DNA from 3 places in the Mesobacillus sp. AQ2 genome. Region 2 is predicted to be linked to each of the others. Evidence: riboswitches for the same ligand, from Rfam matches in the RefSeq annotation. Region 2 holds a riboswitch; each other region holds the start of a gene.
What was found. A riboswitch is a leader RNA that binds a small molecule or an ion and turns the genes downstream of it on or off. The one in region 2 is predicted to bind S-adenosylmethionine.

Region 1 (10,207 bases), 2.1 Mb from region 2:
TTCTTTTTCAAACATGCTTGCCTGCGGCTCGAATAGCTGCACAAAGTCTCCGGTTCCGGAAGCAAAGGCATTTGGAATATTGGCGTAATCAATATTTTGGATCATCTTTAAATCTTGTTTCGGATCAATGTCGTGTTTTTTGAGCACGAATTCACCGACCATTTGCGGCATTCCGCCTGTACGCTGTCCGAGATAGGTAGATCCCTTCAGCTCATCCCATGAAAAATTGTCGATCTTCTCTCTGGAAACAAGGAAGGTACCATCCGTCTGGGTCAGCTGGGCAAAGTTGATGACCGGGTCGTTTGAATCCTGGGCATAAACGTAAATGGAAGTTTCCGAGCCAACTAATGCAACATCTGCCGCATTCGAAAGCACGGCGGTCATTGTCTTGTCGCCGCCCCAAGCTGTAGTGAGCTCGATTTTCAATCCTTCTTCCTCAAAAAATCCTTTGGCAAGGGCAACATACTGAGGAGCATAGAAAATCGAACGAGTTACCTCTGCCACTTTAACAGTCTGTACCTTGTCTTGACTGCAGGCTGCAAGAGGTATAATAAGTATGGCAACCAAAAATAAAGCAAAAGCGGCTTTGAACCATTTTTTCATATAGATGCCTCCTAAAATCTGTCTTAAATTGGGCTTACGATAATGTATGAGGAGAGAAAAAATGTGTGAATGCCCAGTAGCAAAATAGAAAAAAATTCATATAGAGGAGTGATGAAGGTGGACAATGACGGTCAAATCATATCAGCATATAAGTTTCCTTCTCCCAACCCCAAAGTCCAACTTGAAATGGTCACTTATTTTGCAGGCGGGCTGCGTGTCAAAGGGCTGCTGGCAAGACCGGCTGAAGGAAGCGGGGCAGAAGGGTTCCTTTACCTTCGTGGCGGAATCAAAAATGTCGGGAAGGTGAGGCCAGCCCGGATTGCCCAATTCGCTTCCGAAGGCTTTACGGTTTTTGCTCCTTTTTACCGCGGCAACCAGGGTGGTGAAGGGGATGAAGATTTTGGCGGGAATGACCGTGACGATGCCTATGCCGGCTTTAGGCTGCTTCAATCACTGCCAGGGGTTGAAAGGGTTCATGTCTTTGGGTTTTCCCGCGGAGGTTTGATGGCTTTGCTGACGGCCATTCAATTTCCGGAGACAGCCTCAGTTGTCACCTGGGGCGGCGTGACCGATATGTTTTTAACCTATGTGGAAAGAAAAGACTTGCGAAGGATGATGAAAAGGGTAATTGGCGGATCGCCGAAAAAGGTGCCGAACCGATATAAATTCAGGACGCCTTTATACGAAATCGAAAACCTTAAAGCACCCGTGCTGCTGATCCACGGCCGAAATGACCGCAATGTCTCGGTTGAACACTCCTATCGGATCGAGAAACGGTTAAAAGAGTTGGACATGCCGGTCGAAAGCTGGTACTTTGATGAATATACGCACTATTTTCCACCGGTGATGAACCGGAAAGTGGTCAGCGATTTAACGAATTGGATGAAATCACAGCCGCAACAATGATAAAATGAATTTGAAGTTACTTGCGAATAGGAGCGAAAAATGATGGGGATGCCATTAGAGTTGAATACAATGATCGTGACAAAAGGCCGCGAAAAAAGGCTCGAAGACAACTTCTTCTCTTTGAAAAAGGAAGGCTACAGGCTTTATCCAATTGACATTCCAGTAGAAGTCAAAAAGACGATCGAAGGCGACCTGACTGGAACAGGAGTCATTTCAAAGGTCGAGTGGACAGAAAATGAAACAACCATTACGTATCAATTAGTTTCCTTGAACTCTACAAACTGAGCAGGGCACATACTGTGCTCTGTTTTTTTTTGAAAAGGGCTGGTGCTAACTGTTAGAAAAACAATCAAGTATGCAAAGTGCATCTTTATTGGTGCCCTGTTTTCTGAGGAGACGGGATATTAGGGCACCAATAGGTTCTATTGGTGCCCTGTTTTCGGATGAAATGGGATTTTAGGTCACCAATGAGTTTTATTGGTGCCCTGTTTTCGGATGGAACGGGAATTTAGGTCAGCAAAGGGCTTTATTGGTGCCCTGTCCTACAAGGGAACGGGATTGTGGCTTTGCTCAATATAAGAATCCATTTATGAATAACAAAATAATAAAATCAAAGGCCATCTCTTTTCCAGAGATGGCCTCACTCAAATTCTTATTTAACGGTTGGTCCGCCTTTTTCTTCGATTTCAGACGGTACGTTTGTGAACTTTTTGAAGTTGTCACGGAACTGGTCTGCGAGTTCGTTTGCTTTTGCGTAGTAGGCTTCCTTGTCACTCCATGTTTTGACTGGCTGGAGGACATCGTCAGGTACACCTGGTACGTGCAGCGGGATATCGAGGCCAAAGATTTCGTCTTTGGCGGTTTCGACGTTGTTCAGTTCGCCTTCAAGTGCTGCCTGGACCATCGCGCGAGTGTACGCCAGCTTCATGCGGCTGCCGGTTCCATACTCTCCGCCTGTCCATCCTGTATTCACGAGGAATACCTTTGCGTTGTGCTCATCGATTTTTTCACCAAGCATTTCCGCGTACCTTGTGGCAGCAAGCGGAAGGAATGGAGAACCGAAGCATGTTGAGAATGTTGCCTGTGGTGAAGTGATGCCGCGTTCTGTTCCAGCAAGCTTCGAAGTGTATCCGCTCAGGAAGTGATACATTGCTTGTTCCTTTGTCAGCCTGGCGATTGGAGGCAAGACTCCGAAAGCGTCAGCTGTCAGGAATACGATCGCGTTTGGATGCCCCGCTATGCTTGGGTCCACGATGTTTTCGATAGCCTGGATCGGATAGGCTGCACGAGTGTTTTCTGTCAGGCTGCCGTCATCATAATCGGCCACGCGTGTTTCGTCATCGACTACGACGTTCTCAAGAACAGATCCAAAGCGGATTGCATCAAAGATTTGCGGTTCTTTTTCCTTGGACAAGTTGATGCATTTCGCATAGCAGCCGCCTTCGATGTTGAACACACCATTAGGTGACCAGCCATGCTCATCGTCACCGATCAAACGGCGATTATTATCAGCAGATAAAGTTGTTTTGCCTGTGCCAGATAGTCCGAAGAACAATGCTACATCCCCTTCGCGGCCTACATTCGCTGAGCAGTGCATCGAAAGGATTCCATTTTCCGGAAGTATATAGTTCATCACGGAGAAAATCGATTTCTTCATTTCGCCCGCATATTCCGTTCCGCCGATCAAGACGACGCGCTGTTCGAAGGAAACAATGATGAATGTTTCTGAGTTTGTTCCATCAACCTCTGGATCTGCTTTGAAAGTAGGAGCCGAAATGACCGTAAACTCGGATTCATGCTCAGGAAGCTCTTCCTCAGTCGGACGGATGAACAATTGATGGGCAAACAGGTTGTGCCATGCATATTCATTGATGACCTGGATTGGCAGGCGGTATTTCTTATCCGCGCCGGCGAATCCCTTGAATACGAAAACTTCCTCTTTATCTTTAAGGAACTTCAATACCTTATTATATAGCTTCGTGAAGGATTCCACGGAGATCGGCTGATTGACCGAGCCCCAGTCAATTTTGTCTTTCACGGATTCTTCTTCGACAATGAATTTATCTTTAGGTGAACGGCCAGTATATTTACCAGTAGTCGCTCTTACTGCTCCAGTTGATGTCAAAAGCCCTTCGTTGCGGTTCAGGACCTTTTCGACAAGCTGGGGCACAGATAGCTGTACCTGTACATTGCTTCCTTTTAATAATGCTGAAAGTTCATTTGATATTCCTACAACGTTCATCGGAGGATACCTTCCTTTTTTATAGATTCAAAATACGTATATCAACTTTCGAGAATCCAGTTCCAGCGCCTGACCGCTCGAGTCGCTTGGCTAGTGTCGCCTCCTAGAAATTCCGAAACTTCAACTCCGCCCGCCGAAGCAAAAAACGCTTCATTGCCGGAGTCTCCAGTTTCTGCGTTTCTAGGCAGACGGCTATACTTTTCGATTTTGGTCTGCCCAATGAAGACAAAAAACGACTTCGCTGGTCAGCCTCCAATGCTTGCCGCGGCAGGTCAAGGCGCTTCCACTTTTCTTGAAAGAATGATAATTTGTAAGTGTTTACATCTCGGTAATAGTATAACACATTGCTTCAATTAATCTATACTAATGATGAAAAAATTACCTTGTACCTAACTTGCGTTATATAATTCTTTCTTTATATAGTCAAGTAATATGGGTTGGTTTGACAACTTTTTATTTTAAGGCTCTGTTAAACAAGACTGTTGATTTTTGTTCCAGGCGCTTCGCTTTCCGCGGGGGAAGAATTATGAAAAAGCTCAAGTGCCAGCTTTTTCAAAGACCAAATTCTTCTTGGCTGGCGCTGAGCCTCCTCGTCGCTTTGCTCCTGCGGGGTCTCACCTAACCAGCTGCGCCCGCAGGACATTGAGAAACTTCCCTGAACCTGCCCACGCACGATGAAAATGCGCTAGCATTTTCGGAGGAGCCTACGCGCCTTCCACTACAATCAACAGGTGTAAAAACAACATTGGGCTTTAACAGAGCCTATTTTAAAGAAATGGTTTCAACAACAATCGACATTTTTGTCGAGAAAATGATTGACATGGCCAGACAGGTTCGTTATGATTTTGATTTGAACGGATACTCTCTTATCCCGAGCTGGTGGAGGGACAGGCCCAATGAAACCCAGCAACCTGCAAACGAGAAAAACAGCCTAAGAATCAGCTGATCTTTTCCGGGCAAAGGTGCTAACCTGACGCAAGGGAATTGCCCTTGAACGATAAGAGCGAAAGGCGCGGTTAAAGCTAAAACCTTTCCTCACAATTGGAGAGGTTTTTTATATTGCTTTTTTCTGTCCGATGCATAGAAATGCAACTGGACTGCCTTCTTTGGTGTCATTGCTCCCGTGGGTGAAAATTAGGAAAAAAAGAAATTCACCATGAATCTTAAACAAATTTTTCTAATAAAAACTCAGCGTTTATTTCATACTACATAGGGAATGAGTACCGTATCAAACCGAGGTTTGTATTGGGACAGCCTCGATCAATTTTTATACATGAGGGAGGAACTCAGATGTCAAACAAACGCCGTTTGTTCACTTCTGAATCAGTAACAGAAGGCCATCCGGATAAAATTTGCGACCAGATTTCTGACGCGATTTTGGATGCGATCCTTGCTAAAGATGCTAACGCACGTGTTGCTGCTGAAACATCAGTTACAACTGGCCTTGTACTAGTTGCAGGCGAAATCACAACATCTACATACGTAGATATTCCTAAAATCGTACGTGAAACTGTCAAGGAAATTGGCTATACTCGCGCGAAGTACGGCTTTGACGCTGAAACTTGCGCAGTGTTAACTTCCATTGACGAGCAGTCTGCAGACATCGCGATGGGTGTTGACCAGGCTCTTGAAGCACGTGAAGGACAAATGTCCGATGCAGAAATCGAAGCAATCGGAGCTGGCGACCAGGGCTTGATGTTCGGTTTTGCATGTAATGAAACGAAAGAGCTTATGCCGCTTCCGATTTCATTGGCGCACAAAATTTCCCGCCGCCTGACTGAAGTGCGCAAGGAAGAAATCCTTCCATATCTTCGTCCGGACGGAAAAACTCAGGTAACGGTAGAATACGATGAGAATGACAAGCCAGTCCGCATCGACACAATCGTTATCTCAACACAGCACCATCCTGAAGTTTCGCTTGAGCAAATCCAGCGCAATCTTAAAGAACATGTCATCAACCCTGTCGTACCGGCAGAGCTGATCGATGAAAACACAAAATACTTCATCAACCCAACTGGCCGTTTCGTAATCGGCGGACCACAGGGTGACGCAGGTCTTACTGGCCGCAAAATCATCGTTGATACTTACGGCGGATACGCTCGCCACGGCGGAGGCGCATTCTCTGGTAAGGATCCTACAAAAGTTGACCGTTCAGCTGCATACGCTGCGCGTTATGTTGCGAAAAACATCGTCGCTGCAGGCCTTGCTGAAAAAGTTGAAGTTCAGCTTGCTTACGCAATCGGTGTTGCCCGTCCGGTATCTATCTCAATCGATACGTTCGGAACAGGCAAGGTAAGCGAAGATGTATTGATCGATGTTGTTGAAAACAACTTCGACCTTCGTCCAGCTGGAATCATCAACATGCTTGACCTGCGCAAGCCAATCTACAAGCAGACAGCTGCATACGGACACTTCGGCCGTTCTGACGTTGACCTTCCATGGGAGCGTACAGACAAGGCAGAGGCACTCCGCACTCAGGCTCAAGGTAAATAAAAAGGAACAACGGGAGTTGCATAGAAATATGTAACTCCCTTTATTATTTGCCGTCTAATTAGGGAGCGCCAGATATTTTCAAGGTTTGCACCTGGTCCAAAAGGTGTAAAATAAAGTATTACCTTAAATTTCCCTCAGATTTTACTGCAAAAATTTTGCGTTTAATGGTAGTATTAGATGGTATGTTTTTTGGAAGTAAAATTACTGGAAAATCACAATAAATTTTTTCTGAAATGGAGAAGGTGAAGTACATAATGTGTGGCTTTATCGGTTGTGTACATGAAAATGCACAGGAATTCAGCAGCGATGATAAGCAGCTGTTCAAAAATATGAATGACATCATCACCCACCGCGGGCCTGATGATGATGGGTATTTCTATGATGAGCATATCCAGTTCGGCTTCCGCCGTCTGAGCATCATCGACCTTGAGGCTGGCCATCAGCCATTGACTTATGAAAATGAACGCTATTGGATCATTTTTAACGGGGAAATCTACAACTATCTCGAACTTCGTGAAGAGTTGATTGAAGAAGGACTGACTTTCGAAACGCACTCTGATACTGAAGTCATCATTGCCCTATACAGCCACCTTAAGGAGCAGGCTGTAGACAAGCTGCGCGGAATGTTCGCATTTGTCATCTGGGATAAGCAGGAACAAGTCCTTTACGGTGCACGTGACCATTTCGGCATCAAGCCATTCTTCTATTTTGAAGATGAAAATCGCACATTCTTCGGTTCTGAAAAGAAAAGCATTTTGCTTGCGCTGCAGAATGATGTGATTGATTATAAGGCACTGCAGCACTATTTAACTTATCAATTTGTCCCAGAACCTAATACAATGTCTGAAGGCATCTACAAGCTTGAGCCAGGGCATTATTTTACAAAGAAAATCGGTTCACCTATGGAAATCAAGCGTTATTGGAAAGCGAGCTTCTCGCCAATCCAAAAATCTGAGGATGAATTCACGAAGGAGATCAGGGATGTCCTGTTCGAATCGGTGAAAATCCACATGCGCAGTGATGTGCCGGTTGGTTCTTTCCTTTCCGGCGGGATTGATTCTTCTATCATTGCGTCGATTGCGAAGCAATACCATCCTGGAATCAAAACATTCTCTGTCGGATTTGAACAGAATGGCTTCAGCGAGATTGACGTCGCCAAGGAAACGGCTGATCGACTCGGTGTTGAAAATATCAGCTATGTGATCAGCCCGCAGGAATACATGGATGAACTTCCTAAAATCATGTGGCATATGGATGACCCGCTTGCTGATCCGGCAGCCATACCTTTGTATTTCGTTGCCCGTGAGGCAAGGAAGCATGTAACGGTAGTCCTTTCCGGTGAAGGTGCCGATGAATTGTTCGGGGGCTATAATATTTACCGCGAACCGCAAGACCTCGAGGTATTCAATAAAATTCCCGGAGTAGGGAAGGCGATGCTTAAGGGCATTTCCAAAATGATGCCAGAGGGTATGAGAGGCAAGAGCTTCATCGAGCGCGGCGTGACTCCAATGGAGGAGCGTTATATCGGAAACGCGAAGATGTTCACGGAAAAAGAGAAGAGCGAACTGCTGCATGTTTATAACGGCCAGTACGATTACAGGGATGTCACGAAGCCTTTATATCGTGAAAGCAGAGGCTATGATCCGGTTGATACAATGCAATACATCGACATCCACACATGGATGCGCGGCGATATTTTATTGAAAGCAGATAAGATGACGATGGCTCATTCTTTGGAGCTTCGCGTACCATTCCTGGATAAGGTTGTTTTTGAAACAGCTTCAAAGATTCCGACAAGCCTGAAGACAGCGAATAATACAACGAAGTATATTTTGCGAAAAGCGGCAGAAGGAGTGGTCCCTGACCACGTGCTTACCCGCAAGAAACTCGGCTTCCCGGTGCCAATCAGACACTGGCTTAAGAATGAAATGAACGAGTGGGCAAAGAACATTATCAAGGAAAGCAACACAGAACATCTTATCAATAAGTCTTACGTTTTAAGACTATTGGATGAACACTGCCAGAACAAGGCGGATAACAGCCGTAAAATCTGGACAGTTCTGATGTTCATGATGTGGCATGATGTGTATGTCGAAAAAAAATACTCCTTCCAGAAGGAGTATGAGGCTCAAAAAGTATTACAATCTTAAAAATTAGGGAAGGTAGGTGATGGCCTGCCTTCCCATCTGCACCCAGGATTCTGCGAAATCCTTAATGGGTGCTTTTTTATTTTTTTCATTTGATAAAGGATCATTGAAATAGACGAAGTTTTCATCATACCCGGTAATCAGGACAGAATGTTCCTTCGTTGTAATTTTAACAGGCCCGCCAGGCGTGTACCATGTCTGGAAAAAGCTGTCGTCCAGCTTTTTGTATTCGGTGTTAATGATCACCCAAACTGGCCTGCCATCTGACAGGTGCGATTTAATATCCTGGAATCCTGCGCCCGTAAGATCTTTTATTTTGCCGGGAAGATACTTTTCTGCCAGTTCAGCAATTGGTTTATGATAGACTCCGAGCCCTGGTTCTGTGTATGTGTACATATTGCCGACAAAGCCCTCATTCGGGTCTCCAAAAAAGACTTTTCCATTATCGAGGCGGTACTCAGCCGGGTTTTTCCTGACTTCGCTGGCGAGTGTCAGCTTGTCCACTTTTACACCCTGATGCATGAGGAGCATGGCCAGGCTTGTTACCTCACATCCTCGAGGGAGCTCAGGCATTTGCCATATGATTGGTGCCTCCAGGAGTACCTGCTTTTTAGTCGGTATGATTTTAGGTTCGCTCTCTTCCTGGACAGCAGGTGCCCTTTCTGTTCTGGGTTCAGGCTCATCCAGCCAGTCTTTCACCGATTGTACGGCCAGGGCTACATGTGAAGCCTGAAGGTTCTCGAGGAGGAAAGCACCAACGATTGAGGTGAAAACAAACAGGAACATCAGGATGGATTTCATCATGCTATTTTGTTTTCGAATCAATAGATAAAACATGAGCAGCAAAGGGATAATTGCTGCAAGAGGTAAATACAGTTTGTCCACATCCATCACCCCGTCCGCATATTTCAAAAATAATAGGGTATATTATATTATTTAGTATCGGACTGGTGAGGGAGTTTTTTTAGCAGATCATTCATCTTTGTTCTGCAAACTTTTATAGTATTGCCCTTTTTCGGCATATTCTCTGGAAATGCGTTCCATATCCCGGATATCGTCTTCGTTCAATTCACGGATGACTTTTGCCGGTCGTCCGAAAGCCAGTGTATTGGGCGGGATCTTCTTACCCTGAGGAACGAGGCTGCCGGCACCAATAAAAGCGCCTTCGCCGATTTCAGCTTCATCAAGAATGATTGACCCCATCCCAATAAGGGCCTTTTTCCTGATGATGCAGCTGTGGAGGACGACCTGATGTCCGACGGTCACCTCGTCTTCGAGGATTAAAGGGTTATTCGGACTTTGATGCAGGACCGAATTGTCCTGGATGTTCACTTTATTGCCAATGATCGTCGGGGCGACATCGCCGCGGATCGAGGTATTGAACCAGACACTCGATTCCTCACCGATTTCAACATCTCCTGTAATTGTTACATAATCCGCGATAAAAGCGGAATCTGCTATTTTAGGTGTTTTGCCATTGTAAGGATAAATCATTTGTGCACACTCCTGTAATTTTATAATGCTTTCGTTTTTATTTTTCGCTAATTATATATTATAGTTCTTTTAAAGAAAGAAAAAGTATTTGAGTGGGGGAATGGTCATGTGGAAATGGGAAGCTGATGGGGATGCTAAGGCTGTGATTGTCATGATTCATGGTGCGCAGGAGCATCATCGCCGGTATGGCTGGCTGATTGAGGCCTGGCGTTCATCCGGTTTTCATGTCATAATGGGTGACCTGCCAGGACAGGGCATGACCACAAGAGCAAACCGTGGCCATATTGATTCCTTTGATGAATATATTTTGGAAGTGAAAGAG
Region 2 (10,207 bases):
GGTTCGACCGCCCATTCGAGACCTTTGTAACCAAACTGGACAACTGATTCTTTATCCATCATCCAGAACCGCTGTTCAACGACTGGTCTTTCCAGCGGTGCTTCCTTCCAGAACTCGGGAATGATGTCTTCCATCTGTTTACGGTAAAGAACTCCTCCCATAACGTTCTTTGAGCCTGGATATTCCCCACGTTCAATCAACAATGTTTTCAATCCGTTTTTTGCACAGTTGTAGGCACATGATGTTCCAGCAGGGCCGGCTCCTACGACGATTACATCAAATTTTTCAGACATAGCTCATTTCCCCGCCCTTCTCTTTGCTGAGCTCTTTGAACTGTTTGATCAGCTTTGGAATAATTTCCAATGCATCACCCACTATGCCGTATGTGGCGACATCGAAAATCGGTGCATTCGGGTCTTTGTTGATTGCGATGATCAATTCGGAGTTTTTCATGCCCTCCACATGCTGGATCGCTCCAGATATCCCGATTGCAAAGTAAATTTTTGGTGTGACGGTCTCTCCCGTCTGCCCGACCTGCTGTTCATGCTTAAGCCAGCCTGCTTCAACAACATCCCTTGTTCCTCCGACGCTTGCGCCGATGACTTCGGCCAGTTCATGAATCAGCTGGAATCCCTGGATATCGCCCATTCCTTTTCCACCTGCCACGATGACATGAGCTTCCGCCAGGCTTGCCTTTTTTGTTACGTCCTTCACAATTTTAAGCACTTTTGTGCGCATATCCTCTTCCCTAAGCTCCAGCTCTTCCTCAATGATGACTCCCTTTCGGCCTGTATCAGCTTCCAGGGCCTTCATGACTTTCGGTCTTACGGTCGCCATTTGCGGCCGGTGTTTTTTGCAAAGGATCGTGGCCATGATATTTCCGCCAAATGCCGGACGGCTTGCCTCGAGCAGCCTTTTCTCCACATCAACGTCAAGCATTGTCGTATCTGCAGTCAACCCTGTGCTTAAATCAGTTGCAACTGCACTGGCCAGGTCCTTTCCATTTGGTGTCGCACCATAAAGGAAAATCTCGGGTTTATATTTTTCTGCGAGTATACAAACACCTTTCATAAACGACTCAGTCCGGTAATCTTTCAGGACTGGATGATCGACCACATATACCTGGTCTGCCCCAGCATAAATCACTTCGTTTGCCAAAGGCATAACACCTTCGCCGAGCATCACACCAGCAAGCGGAACCTCCAGCTTGTCTGCAAGCTTTCTGCCGGCACCCAGTAATTCCAGCGAAACACCTTCGATTTTTCCGTCATTTACTTCAATGAATACCCAGACTCCCTGGTTTTCTTGCATCCTTTTATTCCCCCTTCAAATTCGGAATCAAGAGTTGGCTGTATTTAATTTCAATAAATCTTTTCGTTCCAGCAAGACTCCCATCAGCTGTTCTACTTGAGAATCCGGGTTTCCTTCCAGTCTTTTTCCGCCTTCCAGTTTAGGAGGGCTGAACATCTTGCCTACGATGGTTGGAGATCCCTTTAAGCCAAGCTGTGTTTTATCCACATCCTCGAGGTCATTCACTGACCATATTACAGGTTCATAGCGTGCAGCCTTGATCATGTTAGGCATCGGTGCATATTCGATGTCATTAATCTCTTTTTCAACTGTCAGCAAACAAGGAAGCTGCGATTGAAGTACCTCATAACCATCGATTTGCTTCCGTTTGATATGAACATATTTTTCATCCTTATTAACCTCTGAAACTTCTATAACATTTGTGATTGGCGGTATATCAAGACGACGGGCGATACCCGGTCCTACTTGTCCTGTGTCGCCATCAATTGCGTGCTTTCCGCAGATGACAAGGTCAATCGGGTTATTCTTTGAAATTTTTTCGAGCGCTTTGGAAAGAGCATAGCTTGTAGCAAGTGTATCCGCACCCGCGAACGCTCTGTCAGAGATCAAGTAACCCTGGTCCGCGCCAATTTCAACGCTTTTCTTGATGACGGCAACTGCCTGTGGCGGTCCCATGGACAAAACAGAAATCGTTCCACCTGTTTTATCCCTGATTTTGACCGCTTCCTGTACAGCATGGGCATCATAAGGATTCAATATCGCAGGTGCACTCCTTCTGTCCAGAGTATTCGTCTTGGGATTGATTTTAATGATCTTAGTATCGGGCACTTGCTTGACACATACGACAATGTGCATACTCTCTTTTCCCCTCCTTGGATTGAAAAACTATTAAATTGTAAGCGGTTACTTTTAGCTGTTTTCCTATATAGGCCGTTCTTCTTGAAAGAGAGGGACAATATTAGGTCCTTCACTCTTCTGTATCGTCAATCGTGATTAGAAAGAACGAGTACTTCAGAAAACAACTATTTATAAAACGGCCATGTTGACAGATTTCTTCTCTCTATGAGGAAACATCCTTTCAAGGCCTTATAAAAATAAAATGCTTTGTAGTACGATATATGAATCGCATTACAAGCATAGTACCAACAATTAAAAAAGTGAAAAACAAAGATGATATTGATAGTAAAATTTGAGGTTGAAAAAACTTGGATGAGCATCGATCATTGAACCAAATCGATAAAATGGTAATCCGCTGAAATCAACATGATGTTGGGGTAAATTGAATTTGATGATATAAACCTTTCTATGTTAAAAATATATAAAATAAGCTTATAAAAATATGATAAAAATCACACAAAGTCATATTATCGTGAAATTTTGAGCAAATTGTTACATATTTTTGGTTCTGTCAATGTTATTAGTGGATTTCCTTGAACGGAGATATACTTAGATGCTTATAAGGGGGGGAATTGCCTAAATATAATAGCCACCGCCATGGGCCAGCAGTGGCTTTTAATCTGAACATTTAAGCATGTGACAAAATATATTGTTTCTTGGTAAGCAAGATTATCTGTCTGAAGAGGATTTTTGTTTTTTGCCGTTGCACTTCTGTCTCCTTGCACAATGCCTGATATTCATAAATCAAGGTGTCAAGTTCCTGGCTGTGTCGCACTGTTTCATTACTTGTATATCCAGTTTCCAGTGCAGCAGTGATCATCAATTCCCGGACGCGATCAATTTCTTTCAATAAAGCATTTTGCGTTTGATACACTTCTAAAATCTCCTCTACTACTTTAATTGCTTAATAAAATAAATAGATTACTTGAAGAATTATTGCAAATGCTTTGATGAATGTAAATAGAATCGCAAAATAAGACAATTTTCATTCCCGAAATTTTTTTCTTCGACAAAGTTTGCGACTTCTTATTGTGACTGGCTTACTTTATCATTTTCGTAAATCGGCACCCAGCCCTCAGTGGTAACGAAAATCCTGACTGCTACCACCTGGCGGTCTTCCTGAAGCGTAAAGTAGTGGCGGATATTTTCAGGAACAGAGATTAAATCCCCCGGATTCAGGAATACTTCAAAGAATTCACCGTCTTTTCCCTGTATAACGAATACACCATGCCCGCTGACAATGAACCTTACTTCATCATCTGTATGGTGGTGCTCCTGCTTGAAATTCGCAAGCAGCTGGTCAAGATTTGGTGTATGATCTGACAGCGAAATGACATCCTGTGCTTTATAACCGCGACGCGCTGAAATATCATCGATTTCAGCCTTGAATACATCAAGGATCTGCTGCTTTTCTTCATCAGATAACAGGAATTTTTCCTGAAGGCTAGCTGGCAGCTTATTGATCTCCCATTTTTCATAAATGACTTCCTGTGAATTCAGGAATGCTTCTACCTGTTGTTCCTCAATGATTCTTTCCTGTGTGTTCTGCTTAACAATGTATGCCATCTGAATCTCTCCTTTATTTAAGTCGCTTTGTAAATAATTTTAATAATTCATTTAAACTACTTTGAACAGCTGGAATGGTTTATGCTCGAGCAGTCTCAATTGATAACGGAACAAAAACTCCGTCGCTTCGAGGATTTTCTTGGCTTCGAAGGCACTTCTGCCCCAGACGGTAACACCATGATTGCGAATCAGAACGGCTCCAGTATCCCCTTTTACGTGTTCGGAAAATGCCTTAGCAAGCGTTGGGATATGAGCATAATTTGGAATAATGGGAATTTTGAGAACAGCATCTTCCTCCCAAAGATCAAATGCCTTAATCAATTCTTGTCCTTTGAATTGAACCTCCCCCCTGTCACCATACACCTCGGAAATCACATTATTGTCAATGGTATGGACATGCAGGCTGCAGCCTGCATTGGTCTTCTTATAGACCTCCACATGAAGGAGGGTTTCAGCAGAAGGCTTTAAGTGTGTTTCCTCTGCCGGCCGACCATATTGGTCAACAAGTAAGAAGTCCTCATCCGTCCGCTTCCGCTTATCTTTCCCGCTTGCTGTCACAAGGAATTGCACCGGGTCGCTCTCCACTTTAATCGCCAGGTTCCCGCTTGTTCCCATGAACCAATCCCGCTCTGCTAATTCGGCTTTCACATCAGCCAGCTCTTCCCATTTTGATTCTAAAATGCTCATCCTCTCACCCCTGTCTGAATTTTAAGAGCTTCAATACAATCATGGAATGTCTCAAAAGGTGTATATGGAATCTTCCATTCTTCGCATTTATCTTTTAAATAATCTCTCGCAAACACATAATCTGCCTGTTTGGCTGCTTCGAGGTCGGTCACGGAATCACCGATGACGATTTTATAGATTCCGTCCTGATCCAGATTCCTCATGATGGTTGGCTTGCAACAACCGCAATCATTTGAACATTGATCATCACAGCTGTTTGGCCATTCAATTTTTATTGATTCACCTGAGAAATCTGAGCCATTGCAAAAAATGCCTTCAATCGGCCCGAATGATTTGATGATCGGTTCAATGAAAAAGTCAATCCCGCCGCTGACAATATAGACAGGAATCCCCTCCTCTCTCGCAAAATCAAGGAAATCCTGGAACCCGGGACGAATTCTCGCATTTTTCAAGGCAAACTCTATTATTTCCTCCTTCAGGCTGACTGGAAGGAGGGAGAACATTTTCCCGACTCCTTCCCTGATGGAAATCGTACGATTCAGCACTCCTTCCTTCAGTTCTTCCCACCCATCTGGAGCAAACCGGTTCATGATGGCTATAATGTTATCCTTTTCGGTCACTGTACCATCAAAGTCACAGAAAATGACTGGGTGGCTCATTTTGCCACCGCCTTAGCCAAACCCCAAAGTTCGATTGCTGCCCTCAACTCATTGAATTCATGAGCACCTTCCTCGAGCGTTTTACCTTTAAGCACTGTGTCGATCGCCTGCCTGAAAGCTTTTCCGCCTCCCTGTGCTCCCCCGGGATGTCCATGAACACCGCCGCCAGCATTGATGATCGAATCCAGTCCGAAATCCTCGATAAGAAGGGGAACCATTCCCGGATGGATACCAGCGGATGGGACAGGGAATGTTCTCTTGAATTGGTCCTCGGCAGTCAATGCCTCAGCGATCGAAAGAGCCTGCTGTTTTTCAAGGGCGACACTGCCATAAGGAGATGGAAACAGGGAGAAATCTGCACCAGCATAGCGTAGAAGCTTCCCGAGCAGCAAAGAATGGGAAAAACCATATTCATCCGCTGCTGTAAACGCACCGCTTACCGCGGGATGCGCCATGATCGGAATGCCAATCTCATCATCTTCCCTTAGCTCCTGCAGTACATCAAGTCCGTAGGCAAAAACATTGAACAGCAATGCGTCCGCTCCCAACTCAGCTGCTTTTCTCGCCTTGTCTTTCAGCTGGGTCGTTCTGCCCGTCAGATTGGCAGCATAAAGCGTTCTGTGACCGGTAGTTTGATAGACTTCTTCAAGGACCTGTTTTCCTGACATGATTCGTTTTTCAAAAGGAGCAAGCTCATTTTCAAACAAGATTTCGTCATCCTTGATCAGGTCGACTCCGCCAAGACTTTGTTCTTTCAATTGTTTTAACAGGAATGGAAGGTCGCGGCCGATCACTCCTTTGAAGATACTCATCAGCAATGGCCTGTCATAAACACCCAGCTTATTGCGGATTCCTTCAATCCCGAATCGGGGACCTGGAAAAGTTTTTTTCAATTGATCTCCGAATTCGAGATCGACCAGCTTTATTTTTCCGTCGAGCGATAGCTTGCCAAAAACCGTTGTAAGAATTGCCGGCAAGTCTGGAGAAAAATTGATAGCCGGATAAGCGATCTTAATGGTCGCCACGGTATCAGAATTTGCGTCCAGGCCACTGCCTTCGACCGAAACCACTCTTCCCTTATGCTTTTTTAATTGTTTTTGGTCCAATTCCGGCAAATCTGTCCAGGATCCTACTGTCAAACCAAGTGCTATTCCCTCTGCTTTTTTCTCTGGGTTATGCTTAGCGTCATGGACTATGTAAGTTGCTGTAATTTCACTCATGAAAATCAATTCCTTTCAGTTAGAAAATCGATAGCGCCTTATCCAGCTCCGACAAGCGCTGGAGGGCCAGGCAGTGAAGCCGTTCTTTGAATTCATTGCCCAGTATCGAAATCGAAAAGTATAGCTGACTGCCCAGAAACGCAGAAACTGGAGACTCCGATAAAGAAGCGCTTTTTGCTTCTGCCGGCGGAGTTGAAGTTTCGGAGTTTCCAGGAGGCGACACTAGATAATTCGAAAAGCGAAGGCGACTGCCCAACTCCGACAAGCGTTGGAGGGCCTGACAGTGAAGTCGTTCTTTGACTTCATTGGCAGGACCGAAACGTCTCGAGGAGTTAGGAGCCGCAGCTAGCCAAGCGTCTCGAGGGCTGGGCACTGGAGCCAATCAAATTGTAAAAAGCATTAAAAAAACCTCTTCACAAAGAAGAGGTTAGGACGTTCACTAAACTCTTCTTATCTTTCAGCTTTCGCTGCAAGAATTAGCACCGTGCCCAGCATTATGCTGGATCGGTTGCCGGGCTTCATCGGGCTCGTCCCTCCGCCTGCTCTTGATAAGAAAATAATTTAATTAAGTTATTTAATTGGTTAAAGTGAATTTATTAATTAGGATTATGTCAGGTTCACAAATCATTGTCAATATCTTTTTTGAAAATTCCTAAGCTTTCGATTCTGCTGACTGCTTCCTTCAATCTCTTTTCAGAAGTGAGCAAGCCTACCCGAACATAGCCTTCACCATACTCGCCAAACCCAATTCCAGGTGCAACGGCAATATGGGCTTTTTCCAGAAGAAAGTCAGCAAAATCAACGGATGAGGTGAATCCTTCGGGTATCTTAAGCCAGGCAAAAAAAGACCCTTTGGGTGCAGTGACCTTCCAGCCAATACCTGTCAAACCGTCAATGAGTATGTTTCTTCTTGATTCATACAAGTCATTCAATTCTGCTACACATTCCTGTGATCCAAGCAACGCTTCGGCAGCAGCCTCCTGGATCGCACCAAACAAACTGACGTACATATGGTCCTGGAGTAAATTAATTGCAGCAATCACACTCTTGTTGCCAGCTGCAAAACCCACTCGCCATCCGGCCATATTATACGTCTTCGATAAAGTATAAATCTCGATGCCTATATCCTTGGAACCCTTTGACTGCAGAAAGCTATATGGGCGTTTTCCGTCAAAGCCAACCGCCCCATAAGCAAAATCGTGGACAACACATATATTATGTTTTTGTGCAAGATCGATTGTCTGGTCAAAGAATGCTTGATCCGCAATCGCTCCAGTGGGATTATTAGGATAATTCAAGAACATCAATTTCGCCTGGGCGAGTTCTTCGGAGCCTAACTCGGTGTAGTCAGGAAGGAAGCCATTTTCTTCTCTCAGCGGCATTTTTATCATTTCTGCCCTTGCCAGCTCGACTCCTGACCAGTAGTCAGGATAGCCAGGATCTGGAACAAGGATCGAGTCTCCAGGGTTCAACAAGCATTGAGGAATTTCGACCAGTCCAGCCTTGCCGCCAAACAAGATGGCAATTTCCTCTTCAGGATCAAGATCGACGCCATATTCCCTTTTATAAAACTCAGCTGCCGCTTCTTTTAAATACCGAAATCCACGGAATGGTGAATACTTATGGTTCAGAGGATTTTCGGCAGCTGTTTTTAATGTGTCCACAATATGTTCCGGGGTAGGCTGGTCAGGATTCCCCTGTCCGAGATTGATGACATCAGCCCCTTTTTCGGTATATGTGCCCACCTTTTGCACGAGCGAAGCAAAAAATTGTCTGGGCAGGCTTTTCAATAACTCAGATTGTTCGAACTCCATTCTCTCACCTGCTTAATTATTTATTAATTTTAAATTTTTTAATTTGAAATTCTAGTCACAAATGATATAACGTAAATAGTAACTTGTAAAGATATAATTTTCAGAAACTATGGCGGTGACTTTATATGAAATTCAAGATTGCATGCTTGCAGATGGATATAGCATTCGGAAACCCTGAAAAAAACTACGCTGCTGCATCCCTTATGATTGACCGGGCAAGTTCTCATAATCCAGATATCATGGTCCTTCCTGAACTATGGACAACCGGATACGATCTGGCCAATTTGGATGGCACAGCCGAAGAAGAAGCACAGAAGGCCAGAGTTTTTTTCCATGAAGCAGCTGTGAAGCACCAAACCCATTTTATTGGCGGTTCCGTTGCCAACAAAACAGAAGCTGGCATTGAAAATACAATGCTCATTTATAACAAGAATGGTAATTTTGCCGGAAAATACAGTAAGCTTCACCTGTTCCAGCTTATGGATGAGCACTTATACCTCGCTGCTGGGAAAGAAAAAGGCTTGTTCTCTTTGGACGGACATAGTTTCGCCGGGCTGATTTGCTATGACATCCGCTTCCCGGAATGGGTGCGTGCCCATGCCCTTCAAGATGTTGAAGCACTCTTCATTGTCGCAGAATGGCCTATCCAGCGGCTTGAACACTGGCGCGCTTTGCTTATTGCCCGTGCCATTGAAAACCAATGTTTTGTCATTGCCTGCAACCGCGCCGGAGCGGATCCTAACAATACATTTGCGGGCCATTCAATGATCATCGGTCCCTGGGGTGACGTGATCGCTGAAGGCGGGGAAGGCGAGGAGATCCTGTTCGCAGAAATCGATCTTGATCAGGTTAAAGAGGCGAGGAGCAAAATCCCTATTTTTGCAGACAGGCGGCCTGAACTGTATTAATGCATATATCCAGCAAAAAAACCGCCTGGGAAAAGCCCTGTGGCGGTTTTTTTGAATGAGATAATAGAACCATCACTCTGGTTGTGCCCACATCTCTTCCGGATTCAGTTCGTAAATCCCATTTTCGCGATACATATAGTGATTGATGATGAATTCACGCCTGATTGTAGCATAGTCCTCGTAAAACTTTTTAATATATTCGTTCAACTCTTTTTCCGGGTATTTTTTACCCGCTTTTAAACCACGGATCATGTATTCAAAAATCATCAGCCTTTTCTTCCGCTGGGCCGGAATATTTTTTAATTTACCGTCTTTTGTCATGAAATTCTCAATGACCTTCTGCCTTTCGATATTCTGATCGAGCAATGCTTCCACCTCCTCTTCCTTTTTCATGATTAACTTGCCAAGCGACTTGGTCTGCTGCTTGATGACCGACTCGTTCAAATGGAAATAGATTGTGTTCTTATCCCGGCGCTCAATGATGACATTGACATCACGCAGTTTTTTTATATGATGTGTGATTGTGGGCGGCGTGAGGCCTAATTTGCCAGCGATCGCCTGGCCATGAAGCGGCCCGCGGGCCAGCAGCGCAACAATTCTTATCCTTGTAGGGTCGCCCATTGCTTTATGAAAAGCGACAATTCTATCCAGCTGAATGATAATCCCTCCATTATTTCATGATCATCTAATTAGGTATACATCTAATATATAGCATCTTCCGTTATTTGAAAAGCTCTTTTCATTTTCACTTATTTCACATTGCTCATTATGGTTTAAACAGAGTGATTTTCTTCCAAAACTGGCGAAGCCCTATCTTGATAAAATTCTGAGAGACTGTCGCTCAACAAGATCAAAAAAACGCCTGATTATCATTCAATCAGGCGTTCCTTCAGTGATTGGCAAATACAGATGGAAAGTAGTTCCGTGTCCCAGTTCGCTTTCTACTTCAATCGTTCCTCCATGTTCTTCAATAATTTTGAAACTAACCATTAGTCCCAGGCCAGTTCCTCTTTCTTTTGTTGTGTAAAATGGTTCCCCAAGCTTCTCAATTTTATCAGCAGGGATTCCCTCTCCCTCATCCTTGATTGAAATATGTATCTTGTTCCCTGGTGCCTTGCTGATTTCAATATATACGAATCCGCCTT
Region 3 (10,207 bases), 670 kb from region 2:
CCTGTTATTGACTTATTTTCACGCCGGGTTATAAGCTACGCCATAGACGATAATATGGAGCATACTCTGCCACTCCGTGCCTTAAATGAAGCTATTGCATTACGAAACCCCGAAGAGGGTTGGATCCACCATTCAGATCGTGGATCACAATATTGTTCGAACAATTATATCGAAGCCCTAAAGACAGCTAAAGCCACAATCAGTATGAGCAGGAAAGCGACTCCTTATGACAATGCCTGTGTAGAGTCCTTTTTTGCTTCATTGAAAAAAGAATACCTTTATAAATTTGTATTTCCCACAAAGGCAGCCGCGGTAGCAGCTGTCGAGTTTTATGTGCAATTTTATAACAGGAAAAGAATTCATTCCACACTTGAATACGCCACTCCAATTGAATGTGAATTGGCGTTCGAAAAGGCGCAAAGAGAAGACGCCAATAAAAAAGAGTTGCCCTCAGCCTAAAGGAATAATCGGTTTTTGATTTTTCCTTTTGGCTGAGGCATCCAAACGAAGTGTAAACGGAGTGCGGAATAAAAAATACGCCAATCCCTGGCATAAAATAATCTATTTTATTGACAGAAGTCCATGAGTCGCCAATAAAATTATATTTTCGCCAATAAAGTTGTGAACTCCGCCAATAAAATAAATCCGAGTCACAAACTAGATGAAAATCGCGATTCAGCGTGGGAAGACTGGACTTATAAGCAGGTTTTAGCTAGTATCAATACTAGAATGTTTACGTGAAGGAGAAAATCATGTCAGAAACTCAACCAATAATCGCTCAATTGAACCCTTTCCTGCAGCAGGCCTGGGAGAAGGCTGGATTCGAGGCAATGACTTCAGTCCAGTCGACAACGATCCCATTAATAATAGAAGGAAAAGATGTTGCCGCTGAATCGCCGACTGGTACTGGCAAAACTTTAGCGTACCTGCTTCCTGTTTTAAATAAAATCGATGCGAAGCTGCAGAATACACAGGCTGTCATCCTCGCTTCGTCACAGGAGCTTGTCATGCAGATCCTCGCTGAAATCCAAAAATGGGGAGAAGGCAGCGGAATCAAATCGGCAAGCCTGATCGGCGGCGCGAACCTTAAGCGCCAGATTGACAAGCTGAAAAAGAGCCCGCACATCATCGTCGGCACTCCTGGACGGACGAATGAACTGATCAAGCAGAAAAAGCTGAAGATGCACAAAGTGCACACCATCGTGCTTGATGAAGGTGACCAGCTGTTGACCCCTGAACATAATGAGACGGTTAAGAGTATTGTAAAATCGACTCTTGCTGATCAAAGGCAACTATTACTATTTTCAGCAACACTGCCAGAGGCTGTTGAAAAATCAATCAACAGGCTGGCGAATGATCCTGAAATCATCAAGGTGAAAAAGGATGATACCATTGATGCAGCGAAGGTCGAGCATATTTACTTCCTGAGTGAGCAGCGTGACAAGATCAAAATTCTTGAGAAAATCGCGCGTCTTGACGGTACAAAGTCGCTCGTATTCATTAAGGACATCCCTAACCTGATCATCGCTGCTGAGAAGCTGAATTTCAAGGATATCCCGGTTGGACAGCTGCATAGCGAACTGACAAAGCAGGACCGACAGAAATACTTGAATAAATTCCGCGAAGGCAACAGTGAGATGCTGCTTGTCACGGACATCGCGGCTCGCGGGCTTGATATTAAAGGTGTCACCCATGTCGTCCATTTCGATTTTCCAAGAGAACAGGATAAGTATATCCACCGTTCCGGACGTACTGGCCGTTTTGGCGCAGAAGGGACTGTCATCTCGATCGTCAATGAAAGAGAAGAACGTGATTTGAAGAAATTCTGCAAGGCGCTTAATATCGAGCCAGTGCTGAAGGAATTTTACGGTGGCAAAATTGTCGATCCAGAATAAGGGAATTCAAAAGCTATAGGCCGGTCCTATAGCTTTTTTCTATAAATAAAGGGATTTTTGTGAAATTTAAAGAATATATATTCCGAAGTTTATTATTGGAAGGAACTGTTGAACATGAAAAATCCACGTTTACATACATTGATGGAAGAATGGCTCCCGGAAGTGACAATCGATGACATGCAGGGGAAAATGGAGAGCGGCGAGCTGACTTCACATGATCTTGTGCTGATGTATCAGGCAAGGATCGCTGCTTTTGATAGAACAATCAAATCGGTGCTTGAATTGAATCCAGATGCTCTGCATATCGCGGCTGCACTGGATGCTGAGCGAAAACAAAAGGGTCCGAGAAGTCCGCTGCACGGTATCCCGATCATGGTAAAAGACAATATCGATACTGGCGATAAAATGCATACAAGCGCCGGGTCGCTGGCCTTGAAGGATTCCATCGCCTTGAAGGATTCGTTTGTTGCATCCAAGCTCAGGGAAGCCGGCGCAGTCATCCTCGGAAAAACAAATATGACCGAGTGGGCCAATTTCATGGCAAATGGCATGAAAGGCGGCTACAGTTCACGCGGGGGGCAGGTACTGAATCCTTATGGCCCCGGCAAGTTCGAGGTCGGTGGCTCAAGCGCAGGATCTGGAGCGTCGATTGCAGCGAATCTGGCGGCGGCTGCGGTTGGTACGGAAACGGATGGCTCGATTTTAAACCCCTCCTCACAGAATTCCCTGGTTGGCATCAAGCCAACAGTCGGACTGGTCAGCCGCAGCGGCATCATCCCGATTGCCCACACCCAGGACACGGCAGGGCCGATGGCGAGAACCGTCAAGGATGCAGTGTATCTTTTAGAAGCGATTGCCGGGCAGGATCCGCAAGACCAGGCAACAATGGTAAGTTTAGTTGAATTCAACCATGACTCTCTTTTCGATAAAAAAGCATTAAAAGGCACAAAGATTGCAGTTGCCAGGGAAGAGTATATTGGTAAATGGACTAAGGAACAGGAACAAATTTTTCAAAAAGCGCTTGAAAAATTGGAGGAACTTGGCGCTGAGGTTATTGAAGCTGCAATCCCAGCAGCAAAAGCGAAGTGGGGACACAATGTTTTAAGCTATGAATTCAAGGCTGATCTGAATGCTTATTTAAAGGGACTGAATATCCCAATCAAGACGCTCGCGGATGTCATTGCCTTTAATTATGAGCATGGTGAGAAAACGTTGAAGTACGGCCAGGAAGTGCTGCTGGAATCAGAAGCCACAAGCGGTACTTTAACGGAGGCAGAGTACCTCGAAGAACTCGAGTACAATCTGTATATGGCCAGGGAACAGGGAATTGACTATGCCCTGAAGGAATACGGAGCAGATGTGGTGCTTTTCCCTATGGACGGCTCGACGATCGGCTCTAAGGCGGGCTATCCGTCGGTTACGGTACCAACTGATTACACGGAAGAAGGAGAACCGGTGGGAATTACTTTCACGGGCACAGCCTTCAGCGAGCCGCTGCTGATCAAGCTTGCCTATGCCTACGAACAGGCAACCAGGGTCCGCCGTGCACCCGAACTTGGAATAAACGCCAGCGAAAAAATCCATACTACACCTTGAATCCATTAAAAGGAGCGAAGAAGCATGGGTAAGCAAAAGCTAGGCAACGGAAACGCCCAGCGTAACAACAATAAGAAAAAAGGCAATAACACACCAGAAGAGCTAGTCGAGTTTACAACCGGCCAGAAAGAGAAAAAATTCAATAATCCGATTGATTAACAGTAAAATGCCCCTGCAATTTCCTCTCAGGGGCATTTTTTATATCAGGATTGAGCTCTTTTAGAAATTTTATTGGCGAAAAAATAAATAATTCGACCACTTTTGGAGTTAATTCGACCACATTTTAAAATAATTTGGCGGATTTTTAATTTATTCGACCACATTCATGGATTATTCGACCAAGTCTGCATTTTTTAATGCCCGCTGCCCTTATCAAAATTACTCCCCGATACGTCGGCTACATTCTCGATTGCGACGAGCGCGTTCGGATCGATATCATCAACCACCGAGCGCAGGGTGGACAATTCAATCCGGCTGACGATCGTATAGATGATTTTCTTTGGTTCGCTTGAAAAAACGCCCTGGCCCTGGATATAGGTCATGCCGCGTCCTAATTGCTTCAGAAGGGCTTCGGCGATTTCTTCCGGGACATCGGAAATGATTGTGACCGATTTTAACTCTTCCATACCCTCAACGACGACGTCAATCATCTTAAAGGCGATAAAATAGGTGATGATCGAGTACATGGCTGTTTCCCAACTGAACACGAGCAAGGCGGCCAAAAGGAAGATGAACAAGTTCATGATCATGACGATCTGCCCAACGGACACAGTGCGCTTCTTGCTGACAAGGATTGCGATGATTTCGGTGCCGTCAAGCGCCCCGCCAGCGCGGATGACGAGGCCGACGCCGGTTCCGAGGATGACGGCACCGATGATGGTGGCCAAAAATAAATCATCCGTCACCCGGTCGAAGTGATGGAAATACGCTGTCGTTACGGATAAAATAATGACACCGTACAGCGTCCGAAGCGTGAATTTCATACCCATCCTCTTGTATCCGATATAAAGGAAAGGCAGATTGAACAGGATCAGGAAAATACTCATCGAGACGTTGGTCAATTCCGCTGCGATAATCGAAAGGCCGATGACACCTCCGTCAAGGATGGCGTTGGGGACGAGGAACATATCAAGCCCGAATGCAGCGATAATCGCCCCGATTGTAATTGTCACAAGCTGTGTGACCTCTTTTATGACTCTTTTTTTCTTTGTTGCTGCCACTAAATATCAAACCCTTTTCTATAAAAATCTACTTTCTAATTGCATTGTATGTACTATACTTATTGTATCAAACTTAAAAGTCATCTGGAAATTCTACATTATATATCCATGATTAGTAAATGCGTGTTTTGGGGTAATGAGTAGGGAAGTGATTCGAAACAACGGAGGGACCATTTTGGCTAACGAAATTCAGGTTAAACATAGATCCAATAAGCAACAGACAACGTCGAAAAAAAGGAAAAATCAACACAATAGAAACAAGAATAAGAAAACCGGCAACAATTCATATCTTCGAACCAATCCAAGACCGGCAGTTGACGATAACCGCCTCAAGCGTGCCGAAGAGAACGTTGACGATCTGCCGAAAAAAGATTCCAGCAAAATAACAAAGCAGGATAGAAGCAAAGTAATCGATCAGAATAATGGTAAACCATCAAAAAAGAGAAACAGCAAAATAACGACTCAAGATAACACTAAAACAACAAAACAGAACAACGGCAAAGCAACTACCCAAGATAACGCTAAAACAACAAAACAGAACAACGGCAAAGCAGCAACTCAAGAAAACGGTAAAACAACGGATCAAAACAACAGCAAAAAAACAAAAAGTAACGCTAAAACAATGAATCAGAACAGCACAAATGGAACAAATCAAAGCAGTGACGAAGCAAAAAACCAAAACACAGGCAATGAAAAATCGCAAAAAGCTTCTGCTTCTCAGGCGTCTTCAGAAAATCAAGAGGTAAAGCATAAAGAACAATCCGGCAAGTTTGAAACGGCTTTTAACCGGATCCATAAAGCGCTGAAGGAAATGGTGAAGGGGACGGACAGCGATGCGTTTGTCGAGCTGCTGTACTCTGGCTATAAGAATCATTCATTGGTCCGCAAGTATAAAAGTGAGCTGCATCAGTTTGCCAAGCTGCGGAATGCGATTGTCCATGAACGGGTGAATGCGGATTATTATATTGCCGAGCCGCATATCGAGGTAGTCGAGCGGATTGAGGAAATCGCGAAGGAGTTCGAGAAGCCGCAGACGGCATTATCAATCGCGACCAGTCCTGTGTTTTATTATTATGAGGATGCTTATCTAAAAGATGTGCTTAAGGTCATCAACAAGTTTGATTTTACGAGATTCCCGGTCTATGACAAGGATGATAAATATGTTGCACTGCTGACTTCAACAGAGATCATCCAGTGGATGGCGAAGCATTTTTCCGACAGTGTCGTTCACTTTGAAGATGTGCGGGTGAAAGAATTGCTGACCAAGGGGAAAAATTATTTCGTGACGTTTGTGGATGAGGAAGCATCTTTATACCATATTGAGGAATTATTCGAGCGTTACCATACGAGGGGCAAGAAGCTCCAGGCGGTCATTATCACGGAAACAGGCGACCGCCACGGAAAGCCAATCGGTGTCATCACACCATGGGATTTGCTTGACAGTGATCCAGAAGATTGACTTCACAAATCTTTAGAAAATCGTTCATTGACGAATTTACAGCGATATTGATATACTTCTGCTAATATTAATTATTTTAAATCAATAACTCTTATCCAGAGCGGCGGAGGGACAGGCCCTGCGAAGCCCGGCAACCTTCTTTTTTCATTGAAAGGTGCTAATTCCTGAAGAACGATTTCTGAAGATAAGAGAGGCTTAGCAATTGGAACCTCTCCTTATTTGGAGAGGTTTTTATATTTTTTAAAAGCAGGTGGATGAAATGACGAACAACAGATTTGAAACGGAAGTGCTTCACTCTGTACATACTAAGCAGCAGGGTATTAAAAGCAAGGCAACACCGATTTACCAGACGTCGGCTTTTACCTTCAATGATCTTGATGAATTGGAGGGTTTTTATCAGGGTGAGGGCAATTATTTGTACTCCAGGGTCGGCAATCCGAATACGGATGAACTCGGGCAAGCGGTAGCGGCTCTTGAGCATGCAGAGGATGGTGTGGCGGCTTCATCTGGATTGGCTGCAATTTTGGCAGGTGTCCTGGCAGTTGTGAAGAGTGGGGACCATATTGTTGCGGCGGACGATGTGTATGGAGGTAGCTTCCATATGCTAAAAGCAGAGCTTGAGCGCTTCGGGATTGAAACAACGTTCGTGCCGTTCTCGGATTTGGGCAATGTCACAAACGCCATCAAGCATAATACAAAGCTTCTATACACAGAGTCGATCACGAATCCGCTGCTTCGCGTTGAAAAGCTGGATGAAGTCATCGAGCTGGCAAAGATTAAAAAACTCGTTGTATTAGTTGATAATACGTTTGCCACTCCGCTCCATGTGCGTCCATATGAAGGCGGTGCCGATCTGGTTGTCCACAGTGCGACAAAATATATTGGCGGGCATAGCGATGTCACTTCAGGCGTCATTGTTGGCAGGAAAGAACTGATTGCCGAAGCACGCGCGAGAATCGTCAACCTTGGGGCGAATCTGAGTCCATTTGAAGCGTGGCTGACCTGCAGAGGCTTGAAGACGCTTGCCTTGAGAATGAAAGCACAATCGGAGAATGCCAGATTGCTTGCCGAATGTCTTCGTGAAAATAAGAATATCGCAAAGGTATACTATCCATTCGCAGAAGCTGAACAAGGATTTGGGGCTATCGTATCAATTGAGCTGGCGGAGCATGTGGATCCTGCCCAGTTTTTCAAATCGCTTGGCTGGGTAAAAATCGTTCCGACACTTGCGGGCGTCGAAACCACCGTCTCCCATCCGCTGAAAACCTCCCATCGCGCACTCCCTCCTGAGGCGCAGGAAGAACTTGGCATCACTTATCGTCTGGTGAGGATTTCGGTCGGAATTGAGCACGGAGAGGATATCGTTTCACAATTTGAAGCTGCGCTGGCTAAAGCTGTTGAATAGGATGGAAAATTTTCTGGAAATGCCGATATTATGATAGAAAGATCATTCATCCCCAGTGTTCGCGCTGGGGATTTTACAGGAGTGGATAGTATGCGGGACCTTTCGTTGAAAACAAAGGTGTTTGCTTTTTTTGGCTTGTTATTCTTTGCTTATGCCATTTCGACGTTATACAATTTTTACTTGCTGAATTCATTCAAAGTAGACTCTGATCCAGCCGAACTGGTATCCAGGAGTATGTATTCGACAGCCATTGCGGGTTCACTAATTTCAATAGGGTGCCTTGTTTTCATCATTATTTTATTCAAAAGGGTATTCAAGCCCATCGATCGCCTCACACAAGCGACACAGAGAATTGTTCAGGGTGATCTGGCGGTGGAACTGGCAAGTGATTCAAGTGACGAGATTGGGAAGCTGACCTCCCATTTTGATGCGATGATCAGTCAATTAAGGCTGCTCGTAGCCCAATGCCAGGACAATACCCGGGTTTTGCACGACTCTGCAAGAAAGCTATTCGAGAATTCACAGGTCCATGAAAATGAAAGCGAGAGAATAAAAGCTTCCATTCTTCAAGTCTCTGCAGGTGCTGAACAGCAGCAGGGCCATTCGGCAGTGCTGAGTGATATTGTTGATAATATGGTGCAAAGAATCAGCGAGATTGCTGAACTATCGAATCGGATTGAAACAATGTCCACGACCAATGCTGTTAAAAGTGAACAAGGCCAGACGTTCATCAGTGAAACGAGCACACAGGTGGGACGGATGGATCAGATTACGAGGCAGGCTGCCAGGGATGCTGAATCACTGGCTGAAAAGACGAATAAAATCGAAGAGATCGTCAGTATCATTTCTGGAATTGCCAACCAAACAAATCTGCTGGCATTAAACGCGGCAATCGAAGCTGCACGCGCAGGGGAACAAGGGAAGGGTTTTGCTGTCGTAGCCGGTGAAGTGCGATTATTGGCAGAGCAATCGCTGCATGCATCCCGGCAAATCCAGGATACAATCGAGGTTGTCCGCAGTGACATTAAACAGATGGTGGATGTCATGTCTGGCGGAAGCATGGAAGTACAAAAGGGCAGCAAGTTATTCGGTAATGTTGAAATGCAATATAATGAGATGCGGGATGGGATTCTGTCCATCCAGAAGGAAATTGGCACCATCAGCCAGTACACTGCAGATTTGAATCAGCAGACAGATAAATTGTTGACGATGAATAATGAAACGAATGTCATTTTACAAACAAATGCAGCCGGGATTGCCGAAATGGCAGCAGGGTTTGAGAATCAGGGAGAGACGGTCAGGGAATTGACCTTGACGGCTGAGAACCTGACACAAGTTTCTTCGGTCTTGAACAAGACCGTATCCGTCTATACACACAGTCAATAATCCTTCGACATCAGGTTTACACATCCTGTATGCGGGTATCTTTAAAAAGGACTACTCGTCTAAAGGAGGCTTTTAATATGTTTGAACATGAAAAACATCTTGTTGGAGTATATGATAACGAGCAAGACGCAATCCAGGCCGTAGAGGACCTGAAAAGGCAAGGGTACAATACCGATGATATCTCTGTTATTAGTAAAAACGACGATGAGATTGATCACGTCAACGAAGCAACCGGTACAAAGACTGAGGAAGGTCTTGCTGCAGGTGCGGCAACAGGCGGTATATTAGGCGGCCTTACAGGATTACTGGCAGGCATCGGAGCCCTAGCGATTCCTGGAATCGGCCCAATCGTAGCTGCAGGCCCGATTGCTGCGACACTTACTGGTGCTGCAGTAGGCGCAGGTGCCGGCGGATTGGCCGGAGCATTAATCGGAATGGGTATTCCGGAAGATGAAGCAGAACGTTACGAAGGCTATGTAAAAGAAGGCAAAATCCTTGTAGTCGTCGAGCGTGAAGAGAACAGAGTCGGCCTGAATGATGGTACAACAACCACTGGTTTGGATGGAACAAGAACGACCAACCCGGTTGATGCACCTCTAACATCGGACAACCCGGCTAACACTCGTTTTGACAACACACGTGATTTTTAATCGATAGAAAAGGCTGCCATTGGCAGCTTTTTTTACTGTCTCTGAAAATGACAATTTACGATTCCGCGATGCCCTTTTCCCTGTTTCAAACGGCAAAAGCTGGCTGCATCAATTTAGCAGCCAGCTTTTGCTATTCTTTCTCTTTAGTATCCAGTAAATCAATCCGGCTTGCATCATCGAAATCAAAAGCAGAGGTAATGAAAAACATTAAAGTACCGCCAAGCAGGCCGAGACAAATGACATAACCGATCGTCATAACCCATAGATATCCCATAATCCTCATTCCTCCCTTGATAAAACTATATGCATTGTTAAAGTGATGTTTTCTTGTTAGTTCAATATTCAACTGTATATTTTTATCAAATCTTCTCATCCTATCAGTTGAGGAGGAGTGAAGATGGTAAAAAAAATCATATTGGCCCTTGTTTTAATGAGTATGGCTATTCCGACCGCATCATTCGCGCAACAAGTCTATACGGTTCAGAATGGGGACTCTTTATGGAAAATTTCGGTCAGGTTCAAGGTTGGCCTTTCGGAACTTATCGGTGCTAACCAGCAATTCAAGAATCCTAGATTGATTTATCCTGGCCAGCGAG

Region 1: linked by a shared signal. The riboswitch ahead of metK (methionine adenosyltransferase) and the one ahead of mtnW (2,3-diketo-5-methylthiopentyl-1-phosphate enolase) in region 2 are both predicted to bind S-adenosylmethionine.
Region 3: linked by a shared signal. The riboswitch ahead of QNH36_RS04675 (trans-sulfuration enzyme family protein) and the one ahead of mtnW (2,3-diketo-5-methylthiopentyl-1-phosphate enolase) in region 2 are both predicted to bind S-adenosylmethionine.

The regions. Positions count from the first base shown of each region.
Region 1 is NZ_CP126080.1:3,739,094-3,749,300, reverse strand. It holds gene QNH36_RS18840 (ABC transporter substrate-binding protein) at 1-603, opposite strand, end outside; gene QNH36_RS18835 (alpha/beta hydrolase family protein) at 721-1,509, shown strand; gene QNH36_RS18830 (DUF2584 domain-containing protein) at 1,552-1,794, shown strand; gene pckA (phosphoenolpyruvate carboxykinase (ATP)) at 2,162-3,751, opposite strand; SAM riboswitch class I at 4,615-4,755, shown strand; gene metK (methionine adenosyltransferase) at 5,042-6,244, shown strand; gene asnB (asparagine synthase (glutamine-hydrolyzing)) at 6,499-8,394, shown strand; gene QNH36_RS18810 (C39 family peptidase) at 8,398-9,276, opposite strand; gene QNH36_RS18805 (gamma carbonic anhydrase) at 9,364-9,885, opposite strand; gene QNH36_RS18800 (alpha/beta hydrolase) at 9,992-10,207, shown strand, end outside.
Region 2 is NZ_CP126080.1:1,607,042-1,617,248, reverse strand. It holds gene QNH36_RS07960 (FAD-dependent oxidoreductase) at 1-293, opposite strand, end outside; gene QNH36_RS07955 (electron transfer flavoprotein subunit alpha/FixB family protein) at 286-1,311, opposite strand; gene QNH36_RS07950 (electron transfer flavoprotein subunit beta/FixA family protein) at 1,339-2,166, opposite strand; gene QNH36_RS07945 (aspartyl-phosphate phosphatase Spo0E family protein) at 2,837-3,082, opposite strand; gene QNH36_RS07940 (1,2-dihydroxy-3-keto-5-methylthiopentene dioxygenase) at 3,235-3,774, opposite strand; gene QNH36_RS07935 (methylthioribulose 1-phosphate dehydratase) at 3,826-4,461, opposite strand; gene QNH36_RS07930 (2-hydroxy-3-keto-5-methylthiopentenyl-1-phosphate phosphatase) at 4,458-5,120, opposite strand; gene mtnW (2,3-diketo-5-methylthiopentyl-1-phosphate enolase) at 5,117-6,340, opposite strand; SAM riboswitch class I at 6,788-6,895, opposite strand; gene QNH36_RS07920 (pyridoxal phosphate-dependent aminotransferase) at 6,958-8,154, opposite strand; gene QNH36_RS07915 (carbon-nitrogen family hydrolase) at 8,280-9,062, shown strand; gene QNH36_RS07910 (DUF2087 domain-containing protein) at 9,135-9,719, opposite strand; gene QNH36_RS07905 (PAS domain-containing sensor histidine kinase) at 9,936-10,207, opposite strand, start outside.
Region 3 is NZ_CP126080.1:940,919-951,125, forward strand. It holds gene QNH36_RS04645 (IS3 family transposase) at 1-459, shown strand, start outside; gene QNH36_RS04650 (DEAD/DEAH box helicase) at 753-1,895, shown strand; gene QNH36_RS04655 (amidase family protein) at 2,010-3,491, shown strand; gene QNH36_RS04660 (hypothetical protein) at 3,516-3,650, shown strand; gene QNH36_RS04665 (YitT family protein) at 3,845-4,711, opposite strand; gene QNH36_RS04670 (CBS domain-containing protein) at 4,887-6,170, shown strand; SAM riboswitch class I at 6,259-6,361, shown strand; gene QNH36_RS04675 (trans-sulfuration enzyme family protein) at 6,430-7,575, shown strand; gene QNH36_RS04680 (methyl-accepting chemotaxis protein) at 7,666-8,961, shown strand; gene QNH36_RS04685 (YflT domain-containing protein) at 9,039-9,611, shown strand; gene QNH36_RS04690 (hypothetical protein) at 9,742-9,885, opposite strand; gene safA (SafA/ExsA family spore coat assembly protein) at 10,009-10,207, shown strand, end outside.